Regions from separate parts of the Streptomyces sp. CA-251387 genome, predicted to be linked through region 2. Evidence: riboswitches for the same ligand, from Rfam matches in the RefSeq annotation. Region 2 holds a riboswitch; the other holds the start of a gene.
What was found. A riboswitch is a leader RNA that binds a small molecule or an ion and turns the genes downstream of it on or off. The one in region 2 is predicted to bind cyclic di-AMP.

Region 1: it holds a riboswitch for cyclic di-AMP, as region 2 does, so the genes downstream of both, ACQEV2_RS20100 (M23 family metallopeptidase) here and ACQEV2_RS04840 (C40 family peptidase) in region 2, are expected to answer to the same signal.

The regions. Positions count from the first base shown of each region.
Region 1 is NZ_JBNJMJ010000001.1:4,504,196-4,512,057, forward strand. It holds gene ACQEV2_RS20080 (MFS transporter) at 692-2,116, shown strand; gene lhgO (L-2-hydroxyglutarate oxidase) at 2,350-3,558, shown strand; tRNA gene ACQEV2_RS20090 (tRNA-Met) at 3,934-4,007, shown strand; gene ACQEV2_RS20095 (PP2C family protein-serine/threonine phosphatase) at 4,150-5,235, shown strand; cyclic di-AMP (ydaO/yuaA leader) riboswitch at 5,469-5,634, shown strand; gene ACQEV2_RS20100 (M23 family metallopeptidase) at 5,646-6,671, shown strand; gene ACQEV2_RS20105 (aldo/keto reductase) at 6,905-7,849, shown strand; gene ACQEV2_RS20110 (PrsW family intramembrane metalloprotease) at 7,857-7,862, opposite strand, start outside.
Region 2 is NZ_JBNJMJ010000001.1:1,114,155-1,122,016, reverse strand. It holds partial or broken gene ACQEV2_RS04845 (substrate-binding domain-containing protein) at 1-22, opposite strand, end outside; gene ACQEV2_RS04840 (C40 family peptidase) at 308-1,984, opposite strand; cyclic di-AMP (ydaO/yuaA leader) riboswitch at 1,993-2,164, opposite strand; gene ACQEV2_RS04835 (NAD-dependent epimerase/dehydratase family protein) at 2,306-3,364, opposite strand; gene ACQEV2_RS04830 (choice-of-anchor D domain-containing protein) at 3,518-7,522, opposite strand.

The DNA.
Region 1 (7,862 bases), 3.4 Mb from region 2:
GTTCACCATGCTGCCATGAAGGACGCGCGCCGGAGGGGCGGCGGAGCCGCTCGAGGTCCGGGAATGCGCCCGTGCCTGCGCCCCCGTGCCGGACCGGGCGCTGCCCGAACACCCGGACGGGACAAGGGGATCCACGCGCGCGGGTTGGACAGATCACTGGACGCCAGCGACGTGAACGCGCCCCCGATACGCTCCCCAAAAACGCCCTTCGCGCCCTCAAGTTCCGTGGTCGGAGCGGTAATCACCCGCGAGAGATGGGGTCGATTTTCGGCCAAAATGGCGCCGTAGGGACAGGCTTACGCACGCTCCGTACAAGCCCTGCGGACTACTCGCCGTGCTCGCCGCGCGCGCAGTCCGGGGAACGGAGTGCGCCCCCCGGACCGTTCCGCCGCCCGCGGGGATGGAGGCGGCGGAATCCCCCAGCCCACTGGATCCAGTACAGCGGGCCGACCCACGCACGAGTCATGGAACCGCTCCCCCGATGGCTGGAGAAGAGCGCACGGACGGGCGCACAGCCACACAGCGGGAGCACGCCACAACTGTCCGTACAGAGTGCGTACTTCAGTGCGAACCACAATCCCGCCAACCGGAACAATGCCCCTTAACGCTTGGGATGCGGCGAACTACGCTGGGTTTACGAATGCCGCGTGGTTATGCCAGCGCGGCAGCCGTCTGTGTCGAGGGGTGGCGCATGTCCAGGGAGCAACGCGGGCCGAACGAAAAGCTCGGCGCCGTTCTCGCCCTCGCGGGAATCAGCAACGCAGGACTCGCCCGACGCGTCAACGACCTTGGCGCTCAGCGGGGACTGACTCTTCGTTACGACAAGACGTCGGTGGCGCGCTGGGTGTCGAAAGGCATGGTGCCGCAGGGCGCCGCGCCGCACCTCATCGCCGCCGCCATCGGCCAGAAGCTCGGCCGCCCGGTGCCGCTCCACGAGATCGGCCTGGCGGACGCGGACCCCGCGCCGGAAGTGGGCCTCGCCTTCCCCCGGGACGTCGGACAGGCGGTGAAGTCGGCGACGGAGCTCTACCGTCTCGACCTCGCCGGGCGCCGCGCCGGCTCCGGCGGCATCTGGCAGTCGCTGGCCGGTTCGTTCGCAGTAAGCGCATACGCAACGCCTGCCTCACGGTGGCTGATAACCCCGGCCGACAGTTCGGTGGCGCGCGAGGCGAGCACCTCCGAGGGCTCCGGCGCACCGCTCAAAGTCGGCCACAGCGATGTGCAGAAGCTGCGGGAGGCCGCCGAGGACGCCAGGCGCTGGGACTCCAAGTACGGAGGCGGCGACTGGCGTTCGTCCATGGTGCCCGAGTGCTTGCGCGTGGAGGCGGCTCCGCTGCTGCTCGGCGCGTACTCCGACGAGGTGGGCCGGGCGCTGTTCGGCGCCTCCGCCGAACTCACGCGGCTCGCCGGGTGGATGGCCTTCGACACCGGTCAGCAGGAGGCCGCCCAGCGGTACTACATCCAGGCCCTGCGGCTCGCGCGCGCGGCGGCCGACGTACCCCTCGGCGGGTACGTCCTGGCGTCGATGTCGCTCCAGGCGACCTACCGGGGCTTCGGCGACGAGGGCGTCGACCTCGCGCAGGCCGCCCTGGAACGCAACCGGGGCCTCGCCACGGCCCGCACCATGAGCTTCTTCCGGCTCGTCGAGGCACGCGCGCACGCACGCGCGGGTGACGCGCAGGCGGCGGGAGCAGCGCTGAAAGCGGCAGAGGGCTGGCTCGAACGGTCCCGGGAGGGTGACAACGATCCGTCTTGGCTCGGGTTCTACTCCTACGACCGGTTCGCCGCGGACGCCGCCGAGTGCTACCGGGACCTGAAGGCTCCCCGGCAGGTGCGACGGTTCACGGAGCAGGCGCTGTCGAAGCCGACGGAGGAGTTCGTACGGTCGCACGGGCTGCGGCTCGTCGTTTCGGCGGTCGCCGAGCTCGAGTCGGGCAATCTCGATGCGGCGTGCGAGCAGGGCGTGCGGGCGGTGGAGGTCGCGGGGCGCATATCGTCGGCTCGGACCACCGAGTATGTGAAGGATCTTCTGCATCGGCTGGAGCCGTATGGGGATGAGCCGCGGGTGGTCGAGCTGCGGGAGCGGGCTCGGCCGCTGCTCATGGCTCCGGCGTAAGCGCTCCGCGGTGAGGGCCGGGTTCCGTCGCGTCTGCCGGGATTCTGTGATCTTGGGGCTGCGGGTTGCCGTGGGTTGCTCGCGGCCCCGCGGCGGAGCCGCATATCGATGCGGAGCCGCATATCGATACAGCCCCGCGCCCCTTTGGCAGCGCCGCGGTCCCCTGGGTTTGAACGCATTGTCAGTGGCGCAGTGCACTATCGAAGCCGGAGGTGGTGCAGGTGGCGGCGCAGGTGCGGGCGATCGACTACGACTGTGACGTGCTCGTGATCGGTGGGGGGATCGTCGGGCTGGCCACGGCGTATGCGATCACGCGTGCCGCGCCGGGGACGCGGGTCACCGTGTTGGAGAAGGAGCCGGGGCCCGCCCGGCATCAGACGGGGCGGAACAGCGGGGTCATCCACAGCGGGATCTACTACCGGCCGGGGTCGCTGAAGGCGCGGTACGCGGTGCGGGGCGCCGCCGAGATGGTCAAGTTCTGCGCGGAGTACGGCGTCGCGCACGCCGTCACCGGCAAGCTGATCGTCGCGACGGAGCGCTCGGAGCTGCCGCGGTTGCACTCGCTGGTGCAGCGCGGGCGGGAGAACGGGATTCCGGTGCGGGAGCTCGGCGCCACGCAGATCGCGGAGTACGAGCCCGAGGTGCGGGGGCTCGCGGCGATACACGTCGGGACCACGGGCGTGTGCGACTTCGTCGAGGTCGCCCGGCAGCTGGCCGAGGCGTCGGGAGCGGAGATCCGGTACGGCGCGGAGGTCGAGCGGATCGACCGGCGGGCGGAGCTGGGGGTCGCCGTACGGACCACGCGCGGGGACGTCGTGCGGGGGCGGGTGCTGGTGAACTGTGCCGGGCTGTACTGCGACGAGGTGGCCCGGATGACGGGGGACGAGCCGGGGGTGCGGATCGTGCCGTTCCGGGGCGAGTACTACTCGCTGGCGCGGCCCGAGCTGGTGCGGGGGCTGGTGTATCCGGTGCCGGATCCGGCGTTCCCGTTCCTCGGGGTGCATCTCACGCGCGGGATCGACGGGGATGTGCACATCGGTCCCAACGCGGTGCCCGCGCTGGCCCGGGAGGGGTACCGGTGGGGGGTCGTACGGCCGCGGGAGGTCGGGGCGACCGTGGCGTGGCCCGGGGTGTGGCGGATGGCGCGGCAGCACTGGCGGTACGGGGCCGGGGAGCTGCGGCGGTCGGTGTCCAAGGGGGCGTTCACGGAGGCGGTGCGGCGGTTGTTGCCTGCCGTGACCTCCGATGATCTGGTGCCTGCGGCGGCGGGGGTGCGGGCGCAGGCGGTGTTGCGGGACGGGTCGCTGGTGGATGACTTTCTGATACGGGAGGGGGCTCGGGCCGTGCATGTGCTGAATGCGCCGAGTCCGGCCGCGACGGCGTCGCTGCCGATCGGGCGGGAGGTGGCGCGGCGGGCGGTGGCGGTGCTGGAGGGGGCTTGAGCGGGGGGCGGTGCCGGTGCCAGTGCCGGGAGGTTCTCGCCCCCGCCGCCCCTACCCGTCCCATCCTGAAGGGGCTCCGCCCCTTCCACCCTGCCAGGGGGCTCCGCCCCCCTGGACCCCCGTCGGCCCCGAAAGGGCCTCGTCCTCAAAGGCCGGACGGGCTGAAATGCCGGCCGGCGCTGAGAAGTGAACCGTCGCTCGAGGAACAGCGGCCCCCTGCGGGTGGGCGGGGGTTCGGGACGGTGTGGCATCTTCCTCTGCGGCCGCCGCAAGCCTCAAACTCCCCCAACACGGTCGAAAAGCACTGATCACAGGCAGGCCCTGGAAAGCCGTGTGCTTGGGGGTCCTGCGGATGGCGTACTATTGAGTCATCGACGCGGGGTGGAGCAGCTCGGTAGCTCGCTGGGCTCATAACCCAGAGGTCGCAGGTTCAAATCCTGTCCCCGCTACTGAAGGCTCAGGGCCGGAACTGATCAGATCAGTTCCGGCCCTGAGTGTTTTTTGCCCCCTCACCCCGAATCCCCGTCGGCCCACTCGCCCGGTCGGCCCTCCCCACTCGTCCTCCGCCCCCGCTTCGGCAACCCTGGTGACGTGGAGGAACGGCGGATCTCGTACGCACGCCGGTTCGTCCGGCTGCTCCCGGCCCTGTCGATCGGGGCCGGGAGCGTGTACGACTACTCCACCCCCACGGACTTCACCGGCGCCCCCTTCTTCACCGCCGCTCCCCTGGTCGCCGCCCCGCTCTACTCACAGCGCGGCACGGCCGTCACGGGCCTGGTGGCCTTCGCCGTACTGCTCGGCCTCCGCATCCTTCTCGGCGGCCTGCCCCGGGCGGAGGTGATCACCGAGCTGGTCACCGTGCTGGTCGTCTCGGTCCTCGCCGTGCTCATCAACATCCTCGTCCGCCGCAGCAACGAGCGCCTCGCCTCCGCCCGCGAGATCGCCGAGGCGGCCCAGCGCGCCGTCCTGCCCGAGCCCGCCGAGCGGATCGGTGGGTTCCAGATCGCGGCCCGGTATGAAGCAGCCCAGGAGGGCGCCTCCATCGGCGGCGACCTGTACGCCGTGCAGGACAGCCCGCACGGCGTACGGGTCGTCGTGGGGGATGTGCGCGGCAAGGGAATGGGGGCCGTGGGGTTCGTCGCCGTCGTGATCGGGGCCTTCCGGGAGGCCGCCGAGCAGGAGGCCACGCTGGAGGCGGTGGCGCAGCGGCTGGAGCGGGCGCTGGCGCGCGAACGTACGCGACGCGAGGGGGTCGAGTCCTACGAAGGGTTCACCACCGCCGCACTCGCCGAGCTGCCGCACGGCAGCGGGATCGTGCGCCTCGTCAACCGCGGGCACCCACCACCCCTGCTGCTGTACGCCGACGGCAGCGTGCGTTCCCTGCTCGCCACCGAGCCCGCGCTGCCGCTCGGCATGGCGGAGCTCGGCGCCTGGCCCGACCGGGCCGAGGAGGCCGACTTCGTGAGCGGGTCCACGCTGCTGCTGTACACCGACGGCCTGTCCGAGGCGCGGGACGAGAAAGGACGGTTCTACGACCCCGCGGAGGGTCTCGCGGGGCGGGCCAACGCACAGCGCGAGCCGGCCGCGCTCCTCGGTGTGCTCGCGGCGGAGGTGCGCCGGCACTCCGGGGGCGGGATGGCGGATGACATGGCCCTCATCGCCGTACGACGGCCGTGATCGTCCTCACCAAGGGTGATCGCGCGACCGCCCTCCGCATAACAACTGACATACCGTCAATACCTGTGCGCCTCCTGAGGCCCGGCCAACTCGCCCGATTTAGGCCGCTCATGACCCGTAAGTCCCGGCGAAAATAGTTAATGATCAAGAGGAACAGCTTGGAATCCGCACCTCGCGTCTATTAACGTTCGATAACGCAGCGCGGTCGTCCCAGCCGTCACAAGAGATGGCTCCGTGCGCACGCGCCGAATTCCGTACCGCAGTACGGGAACCGGGGAACCACCACCCTGGGGTGAATCGCGCGGATTCCGCCGTGAAGTCACGGACGGTATACGCGCGTAGGAGACCTTCCTGCTCCGAACCCGTCAGCTAACCCGGTAGGCGAGAAGGAAGGAAAGGAGTACGCCCACGTGGCGTCCAACAGGCCTGCTCCGCAAGCCCCGTTCGTGCCGAGTCAGCGCAGCACCGACACCTTCGGCTACGACAGCTACCGCACCGACGAGGGCCCGTTCGAGGAGTGGAACCCCACCGCGGAGTCCATTCGTCCGGTCCGTGGCAGGCATCGCGTCGCCAAGCAGCGCGGCGGGGGACTCGCGCGCAGCTCCACGGTTCTCGGCGTCGGCGTCATAGCCGCCGTCGGCGCGGGCGGCATGGCCAGCGCGCAGAGCGGCAAGCCGCCGGTCGCCATCACCATGCCCGACCTGCCCCTGATCTCCGACGACGACTCCTCCGCCGCCGAGGACACCGGCACCGCGCTGAGCACCATGGGCGCGACCACCGAGGAGACCACTCAGGGCACCAGCGACGCCGGTGAGGCGCTGCGGGCCCGGATCATCGCCCAGGTCGAGCAGCAGCAGGACCAGATCGACAGCAAGGCCGCCGCCGAAGCGGTCGCCGCCGCCGAGAAGGAGGCCGCCGCCGCGGCCGCCAAGGCGGAGAAGGAGGCCGAGGCCAAGGCCGCCGCCGCGAAGGCCGCCGCCGAGGAGGAGGCCCGCAAGAAGGCCGAGGCCGAGCGCCTCGCCGAGCTGGCCAAGCAGTACACGCTGCCGACCTCCTCGTACACCATCACCTCGACCTTCGGTCAGGCCGGCGCCTACTGGTCGTCCGGCTACCACACGGGCCTCGACTTCGCCGCCCCGTCCGGCACGCTGATCAAGGCGGTCCACTCCGGCACGATCACCTTCGCCGGCTGGGACGGTTCGTACGGCTACAAGACCGTGCTCACCCTCGACGACGGCACGGAGCTCTGGTTCGCGCACCAGTCCTCGATCAGCGTCAGCGTCGGCCAGAAGGTCAACACGGGCGACGTCATCGGCCGCGTGGGCGCCACCGGCAACGTGACCGGCGCCCACCTCCACCTCGAGGTGCACCCCGACGGCAGCGCGAACGGCATCGACCCGATGGCGTGGCTGCAGAGCAAGGGCCTCACGCCCTGAGGTTCTCCCGCTTCTGATCAGCCGCTTCCGATCACTCGCCTCTGATCAGCCGCCTCTGATCCCTTGCTTTCGATCCGTCGCTTCTGATCACCCGGCCCCGATCCCCCGGCAGTCCTGACGCTTACCCCCCACGTCAGGGCTGCCGGTTTCCGGAGGGCCGGGGTCCGCTTGTTTACGGGAAATTTGCGGCCGTCCCGGAAGACCGGCTTCCGCCAAGGGCGTTGATGTCGAGCATGACTTCTCTTCGCAAGCTCGGCTCCTCCGACCTCGAGGTCTCCCCGCTCTCTCTCGGCGGCAACGTCTTCGGCTGGACCGCCGACGAGGCCCAGTCCTTCGCTGTCCTCGACGCCTACGCGGCGGCGGGCGGCAACTTCATCGACACGGCCGACTCGTACTCGGCGTGGGTCGAGGGCAACGCGGGCGGCGAGTCCGAGACCATCATCGGCAACTGGGTGAAAGCGCGCGGCAACCGGGACGACGTCGTCATCGCCACGAAGGTCAGCCAGCACCCCGACTTCCAGGGCCTGACCGCGGCCAACATCAAGGCCGCCGCCGACGCCTCCCTGCGTCGCCTCGGCACCGACCGCATCGACCTCTACTACACCCACTTCGACAAGCCCGAAGTCCCGGTCGAGGAGATCATCGGCGCGCTGGACGAGCTGGTGAAGGCGGGCAAGGTGCGGCACATCGCCGCGTCCAACATCTCCGCCGAGCGGCTGCGTGCGTCCCTGGACTTCTCCGACCGCGAGGGCCTCGCCCGGTACGTCGCCCTGCAGCCCCACTACAACCTGGTCTCCCGCGACACCTACGAGGGCGAACTCCAGGACCTCGCCGAGCGGGAAGGCCTCGCGGCGGTCCCGTACTACGCCTTGGCGTCCGGCTTCCTCACGGGCAAGTACCGCGCCGGTACGACGGTGGGGAGCCCGCGCGCCCAGGGCGCCGGCAAGCACCTGGAGACGGAGCGGGGGCGCAGGGTGCTCGCCGCCCTGGACGAGATCGCGCAGGCCCACGAGGCGCCGGTGGCCACGGTGGCCCTGACCTGGCTGGCGTCCCGGCCGACGGTCGCGGCCCCGATCGCCTCGGCCCGGACGGTCGAGCAGCTGCCGGCACTGTTGGGGGTGGGGGAGCTGAGGCTGACGGAGACCGAGCTCGGGCGTCTCACGGCCGCATCGGCCTGATCTTCTGCTACGA
Region 2 (7,862 bases):
CGGCTCGGTGGTGTCTGCGCATGTCCCATGCACCTCACTGTGCTGATCAGGGCGGATTCTCAGGTGGGGGGAGGTTCACGGGGTACCGCCCGCTGGATACGACTGGAGCGCTTTACTAGCGCGCTCTAGTGGCAGGTACTATGCGGGCGTCGGCAGGTGATGTCAATGGGCTTGTCAGGACGTACCGACAAAGCCGAGGTGGAGGGGCGTCACCGAGGGGAGGCCGAGGGACCGGGAGACGGGAAACCCGGGGAAGCGAAAGCCACCCCGCCTCGCGGAGGCGGGGTGGCGGTGGTCGGTCGGCGGATCAGGCGGGGCGTATCACGCTGTGGATCGCCGCCTCACCGGCGTAGTGGATCGACTCCTCGCGGATGGACGCTCCCGGGCCGGGGGCGTGGATCATCATGCCGTTCCCGGAGTAGATGCCGACGTGGCCGACGTGGAAGAGGACCAGGTCGCCGGGTTCGACGTAGGTGAGGGCGATTCCGCGGCCGGCGGTCGCCTGCTCCTGCGGGGTGCGCGGGAGCGTGATGCCGGCGGCCTTCCAGGCGGCCTGGGTGAGGCCTGCCCCGTCGTACGCGTCCGGGCCCGTGGTACCCCAGACGCAGGGCTTGCCGAGCTGGGCGCGGGCGAACTCCAGGGCCCGCAGGGCTCGGGTGTCCTGGGGTGCGGTGGACGTGGCGACGCTCGTGCCCGGAGCCGGGCTTGTGTCCAGGGCCGGGCTTGTGTCCGGGGCCTGGCTCGTGGCGAGGGCCTGGCTCGTGTCCAGAGCATGGCTCGGGGCGAGGACCGGACTCGTGTCCAGAGCGCGGCTCATATCGAGGGCCGGACTCGTGTCGAGGGCCCGGGGGTGGAGTGTCTGACCCGCGCCGAGGGTTTGGCTTGTGGTGGCGACCGTGGGAGTGTCGGCAGACCAGCCTGCGGTGCCTGCCCAGGCCGTCGTGTCGGCCGGGACCGGCGTCAGGTCGGCCGCCCCCAGCTCCTGCAGCGCCTGCCACTGCGTCTCGGCCGCGGCCTGGACCGGAGCCGGTGTGGAGCTCCAGGTGTCGGTGGGCTCGAGCGCGGTCGGCGTGGCGCTCCAGGTGTCGGCGGCCGGTGCCTCGCTCGGCGCGGTCTCGATCGGCGCGAGCGTGGTGCCCTGCTTCGCGGTGTACGCGGACAGCAACTGGCGGGCCCGGTCGAGCTTGCGCCGGCTCTGCTCCTTGGTCGTCCGCAGTGAGGACCGCTGCTGCGGATCGGCCGTCGACTCGGTCGCGGGCGCGGTGGTCGGGGCGGGCAGGGCGAGGGCGGTCTGGATGCTCTGGGTGCTCTGCGTGTCCTGCGTGTGCTGGGTGGCCCAGGTGGTCTCCTGCGGGGCCTCCGGAGCGGCCGGCAGGGCGGCGACGGGGCCGGCGGTCAGCTCTGCCACGGGAGTTGTGCCGGTGGCCGGAGCGGACGTCAGTTCGGCGACCGGGGCGGCGGGGAGCTCCAGGGCGGCGCGGCCGGATGTCTCGCGACCCCGGTCGATGAGGCCATCGACCGCACGCTCCGCAGGACGCGCGGGCCGTGTCCCGCTGGGACGGTCCGGCACCCTGTCGCTCGGCAGCCTCGCCGGGACGGTCGGACCCAGCTTCGAGCGGGCCACGTCGAACCACTGGCGGGCGACGCTGTCGAGGGCGGCGTCGCTGCGCCTGTTCTCGTCCCGCCGGACCGCCGAGGCGGACCCGCGTCCGGCGCCCGTCGGCCGGTCGGCGCGCCCCCGCGGTCCCGTCGCCGCCGCGCGGGTGGCGTTGAAGGTCCCCGTGTCGGACTCGGCCCGGTCGTAGAGGGAGCTGACCCGTCGGCTGACCTCCTCGCGGCTCGGCGTCTCGTCCCCGACGGAGGGGGCGGCGTTGGCCGTCTGTGCGAGCAGGGCCACAGAGGTGAGGGCCGCCGACGCGAGTGCGGAATTGCGCATGCCGGGCAGGCTCAAAGCCCCCGGACGCGCGGTGCGTTCCGGCGTCATGGGCGACGTACTCCTTCCGTATTCCGCCTACCGAGTTAGCTGACGGGTTCGGGCGGTCGGTCCGGAAGGTGTGCCCTACGGTCCTTGCCCCGAAGGGCAGTTGGCCGATTCACCCCAAGTTCGGTTGGGTCCCCGGCTCCAGTGGCCCTGCGGGCGCACCGGACTCGGCGGAGGCCGCGCGTCCCGGCGGGTTCGCCGGAGGTCGTCGCGCGGCCTGACGGGTAACTTAACCAACTTGTGTGTCTCACGTGAAGATTGACGTGTGAAATGTCCGATACGTTTTTGTGACCTTCGACGCTCGGAGCGGATCGAGGGCCGAATTCACTTCGCGGCGCGCTGGCTCCGCCACGCCGCGTAATGATCGAGGATCGTCTCCTCGATCGGGCGGTAGGTGATGCCCAGTTCGCTCACGCTCCGGCTGTTGTCCACCTCGAAGCGGATGCCGAGGTGCTTGCGGATGTAGTCCTGGGTCAGCCCGAAGGCCGGGCCGAGGACGCGTACGGGCCAGTGGGGGAGTGCGGTGCGCGGGAGGCGGAGGTCGCGGGGGTACCGGGTCCGCAGGATGCGGGCCATCTCGTGGAAGGACGTCATGGTCCGGGCGGCGAGGATGTAACGGCCCTTCGCGTCCGGGTTCTCCGCCGCCGCGATGTGCGCGTCGGCGACCTCGCGGACGTCCACCGTGGTGAAGCTGAAGTCCGGTGCGCCGTAGAAGAAGTAGCCCTTGAACAGCTCCTCCAGCAGGAACAGGCTGCCGGACTCCGAGGCGGGCGTGAGAGAGGGGCCCAGGATCAGGCCGGGGTTGACCGACACCATCCGCCAGCGGTCCTGGGCGGCCTCCGCGTCCCACGCCGCGCGCTCCGCGACCGTCTTGGCGTAGTGGTAGGGGTTGTTCTCCACCGTGCTGGTGGTGTTGAAGTACCGCTCCGACAGCACCGCGCCGTCCATGTCCAGGACGTCCGCGTAGTCGCCGAAGATCGCGCCCACGGTGGAGGTGAGGACGAGCCTGTCGACCGTCGGCGTCCGCTCGATGGCCGCCAGCACATTGCGCGTGCCGAGCAGGGCCGGGTCGACCATGTCCCGGCGGCCGTCCTTGATCTTCTCCGGCATGCGGAACGGCGACGCCACATGGCACACCACCCGGCACCCGCTCATCGCCTCGTCGAAGGCGCCCTCCGTCAGCAAGTCCGCCTCGAACAGCGAGAGTCGGCCCGGATGCGCGTCCTGCAACTCCCGCAGCGGCCGTACCTTCGCCGTGTCGGCCGTGCTGCGCACGGTGGCGTGGACCTCGTAGCCGCGCTCCAGAAGCCGCCTGACCAGATGACTGCCGACGAACCCGCTGCCACCGGTGACCAACACGGCCCCCGACCCGTTGCCGCCCACCCTCACTCCTTCTCCCGACTGCTTCTCCCGCGCGGAAGCCGGTCGATCACGGTAGCGGCGATCCCTGTGCACGGCCATGAGTTCGAGGGCGCCGGGGACGGGTTCCCCGAGGTGCAGCCGGGTACCGAACAGCCGTCTGCAGACCGGGTCCGGTCATACTCCGTTGCCGCGGAGGCGGATGACGTGGGGGCTGTCCTGGGCGTTGGTGCTGATCCTGAGGCTGCCGAGGAGTTCCCCTCGAGCGGGCGGGGTGAACGTGACGTCGACCGAGCGGGAGTCGCCGCCCCGCAGGACGGCACCGGTACACGTGTCCGCCGTCTTGGCGAAGCCGGCCGCACCGTCGGCGAAGTCGACATGTTGGACGGTCAGCGCTCCGGAGCCGGTGTTGGTCAGCTGCACCGTCCGGGGAGCGGAGGCGGAGGCGACCGCCTGGTCGCCGAAGTCGAGGGCGGCGGTGCTCAGTGCCACATGAGGAGCCACCCCGGTTCCGAGCAGGGCAGCGGTGTGGGTCCGGCCGAGGCCGTCGGTGACGCGTACTTCGCCGGCGCGGGGGCCCTCCGCCGTCGGGAGGAAGATCACCCTGATCCGGCAGTAACCGTTCGGCCGCAGCACACTGCAGGAGTGGTCGTGGCGGAAGTCGCCGCTGACCGCGAGGCTCTGGATCGTCAGCTCGGCGTTCCCGGTGTTGGTCAGCAGCAGGTCCTGCCGTGCGCTGAACGAGCCGACCGGCTGCGCATCGAAGGTCAGCCCCGGCGGATCGAACGTCACCACCGTGCCCAGACCGGTGCCGGTCAGCGGCACCGAGAGGCCGGGCACGGGAGCCGCGCACCGCGCGACGAGCTCGGCGTCCCGTACGCCGATCGCCGTCGGCCGGAAGGTCACCTCGACCGCACAGGAGCCTCCGGGGGCCAACGGGCCGCCGGTGCAGCCCTGTTGGACCGCGTAGTCGCCCGCCGCGGCTCCCGTGACCGTCACCGAGGTCACGGTGATCGGATCGGTTCCGTTGTTGGTCAGGGTCACATGGTGCGGTGTGGCCGCACTGCCCACACGCTGCGGCGGGAAGCCGACCGCGGTCGGGTCGGCGCCGCACAGGGGCGCGGGGACACCCGTGCCGGTGAGCGCGACGGTGCGGGGGCTGCCGGGAGCGTTGTCGGTGATCCGCAGTTCGGCCCTGCGGGGTCCGAGTGCGCTCGGGGTGAACAGGACGGCGACCGTGCACGACCGCTCGGGCGGGATGGTCTCCCGTCGGCAGCGGTCCTCGGCGAGTTGAAAGTCACCCGCGTCAGGTCCCACGAGATCGACGGCGCCGATCTCCAGATCGAGCACCCCTTCGTTGCTCACCGTCACCGCCCTGGGCAGCCCGTGGGTGGTGAGCGGCTGGTCACCGAAGGCGAGTGCGGCGGGATTCAGCAGCGCGATCGGGGCGGCCACCCCGGTGCCTTCCAGCGCGACGGCGACGGGTCCGTCCAGCGTGTCGCCGTCGAGCGTGAGCGTGCCGGCCAGCGGGCCGGCGTGTCCGGGGGTGAAGACCACGTCCAGAGCGAGGCTCCCGCCGGGTGGCAGGGCGGTGTCCGGCAGCGGCGTGAGGACACGCCACTCCCGGCTGACCGCGAGGCGAATCCGGGCAGCCGGGCGGGACCCGGTGTTGGTGACCGTGATCTGCTGCGCCGTACTGGCCGTCCGGATCTCCTGCGGGCCGAAGACCAGCCGGGCGGGCGCCGCTTCGAGGCGTGGGCCCACCCCCACCGCGCTGACCCTGAGGGTGCGGCGGTCGGTGAACCTGGCCGGGGCGGACGTATCACTCGTCTCCAGGACCAGCTCCGCCTCCACCCGGCCGACGGTGCGCGGAGAGAACCACACGGGGAAGGAGCGCGACGCACCTGCCGGCACGCGGCGGTCCGACAGCACCACAGGCGCGCTGAAGCCTTTCGCGGCACCGTCGCCGTCGATGAACAGCTCGTCGATGACGGCGTCGATCGACCCCTCGTTGCGCACGATCACGGTCCGGGGCACCGTGGCTCCCGCCTCGACCTCCCCGAACGGTACGTCCGGCCCGGCCACCGCCGGTACGAGCGCCACGGAGAAACCGCGCACGTTCGCGCTCAGCTTCACATGGAAGCCGCCCAGGTCCGGGGCGTTCGTGTGGACCAGCAGCGTCCCGGCGTGGGGGCCCGTTTCGGTGGGGGTGAACTTCACCTCCAGCACCGCGAGATCGCCCCGGGGAGCGGGTGACCCGGTGAGCGTCACGTCCAGGTTCTTCTTCCTGCCACGCGTGCCCCACAGCGGCGAGTCGGGCTCGTCCTCGGTGCGGAAGTCCCCGGAGAAGCCCTGCGGGGAGATGCGCAGCCCTCCGGTCCCGACGTTCTTGCAGAAGATCCGGGCCGTCCTGGTCCTGCCGATGTCGACGGTCCCGAGGTCCCAGACGGGTTGCGGCACGTCCAGGACCTTGGTGCCCACCGGCAGGTCGGGCAGGTCGGGGGCGGTCACGGGGCGCCCGACGTAGATCTCGGCGAGGGGGTACTCGTCCTGCAGCCGCACGAACCGGCCCACGGACGGGGTGCCCGCCAGGTCGACGAGGAACAGCAGGTAGTAACCGGGCGGCGCCACCCGGCCGTTCGGCGGCATCAGGACGGTGATCGCGTCGTCCTCCCGTCGCGTGATGTGCAGGGCGACGAGCCGCTGGTCGGGATTGAAGGCGTGGGTGGCCGAGCCGCAGCGGATCAGGTGCACCCGCCGGATCCCGCGTGCCTCGGGCGTCGGGACCCGGAACTCCTGGCCGTGTCCGGCCCCGATCAGCAGCCTGCCGACAGCGGGGCGCTCGGCGGGCACGATCGCCCCCGCCTCGTCGCGAGTGAAGAGGTACGGCGGCGAGTAGACCTCGATCCTCAGCTCCCGCGCATCTCCTTTCGACGGGTCGTCCTTGCGGACTCCGCCCTGGTTGCGGTCGCTGTCGTGGTTGGAGCCCGCGATCCAGACCCGGCCGTCGGGCAGGAGCAGCGCCACCGAGTGATAGACCCGCGCGATCCGGTTCGGCGACTCGGCCAGCTTCTCCCAGGTGTCGGAGTCGGGGGTGTAGCGCTCCGCCCAGTGCACCGCGTTCCCGTCCCTGCCGCCGCCGAGGACGGGAAGGCGTTCCGAGGTCGCTCCGCCGACCACGAGGACCGACGCGTCGGGCAGCAGGACGGCGTTTGCGTACGCCCGGTACGGATCGGGCCGTCGCTCCCCTGTGGGGCGCCAGCCGAGATGGGCGTTGTGGGGTTCGAAGAACTGGGGCCGGCGCTGGCCGCAGATGAGGATCCGGGCACCGTAGTGCGGCGGGATCAGAGGGAGCAGTACGGAGGGGAACGCGGCCCGGGCGTAGATGTTGAACGGCCAGAACGGGTCACCGGCCTCCCCCGGGGACTGTCCTGCCGGAGGCGGCGGGCCGAGGTCGGCGGTCGTCAGGCGCGCCGGGTCGATGTTCCTGGTCCGGCGGCGACCGCCGACGCGCAGGGCCGTGGACGAGAAGATCCGCCCGTCGGGCAGCTGGTGCAGCCGTGGGTAGTACACCATGGGGCGGATCTCCTTCCCGAAGTAGTGGGTGACGCCGCCCGTCTCCTCCAGAGGCGGATCAGTGAGCACGGGGGCCGACCAGGTGCGGTCCGCCGGGTCGAAGATCTCGATGCGCGTGTTCTCGTGCGGCCCCCGGTCGTCGCCGTGGCCGCCGAGGACGAGGGCACGGCCGTCCGCGAGGGTGAGGCACGTCGGGTACCAGCGGCCTCCTGCCATGGAGTCGACCGAGCGCCAGAGCTCGCTGCGCCAGTCGAAGACGAGGGCCGTATCGGTCCCGGTGAAGTGGTCGACCTTCGCATGCTCCGGGTCGGCCTTGTCCTCGTAGTGCTCGGTTCCGCCCACGACGAGCACGTTGCCGTTGGGCAGCAGGCAGTGACCGGCGCAGAAGAGGTCGTCCGTCAGGGGCCCGCCGGTCAGGCGCACCTCGTTGGTCACCGGATCCCACAGCCTGGTCGCGTTGATGACGCTCGCCGGGTCCGGTGGAGCCTCGTCGTGCTCGGACCCGCTGAAGTAGAGCACTTTGCCCGATGGCAGCAATGCGGCATGCACGGCGAGGATCTGCGAATTCGCCGTGACCAGTTCCCAACTTCCCTGTCCGGCAGGCATCTCGGCGCCTCACCCCGTCCCCCTGGCGGCCCTTGCCGACACGCTAGCCGTGGCCTCGGCGCGCCAACCAGGTCCGGCCGAGCGTAAAGCCCCTACGCGCAGGGGGAGTTCTGGTATCGGCCGCGCGTACGGGTGCGTTCGCGTCACCCATGGAAAACCAGCCATGGCACGTTGTGTACGACTCGGGGAGGCCGTACGGACGTGCGACCAGCCGAACGGCGTGGATCATGGATCTCCGGCGGGATTTGAGGGCCGCACGGGGCCGGAGGACGGCACCCCCCGTGCAGAATCTGTGAACCAGCCGGCCGGGGCGCGCCGGTGGGATGTGTGGATGTCGCGA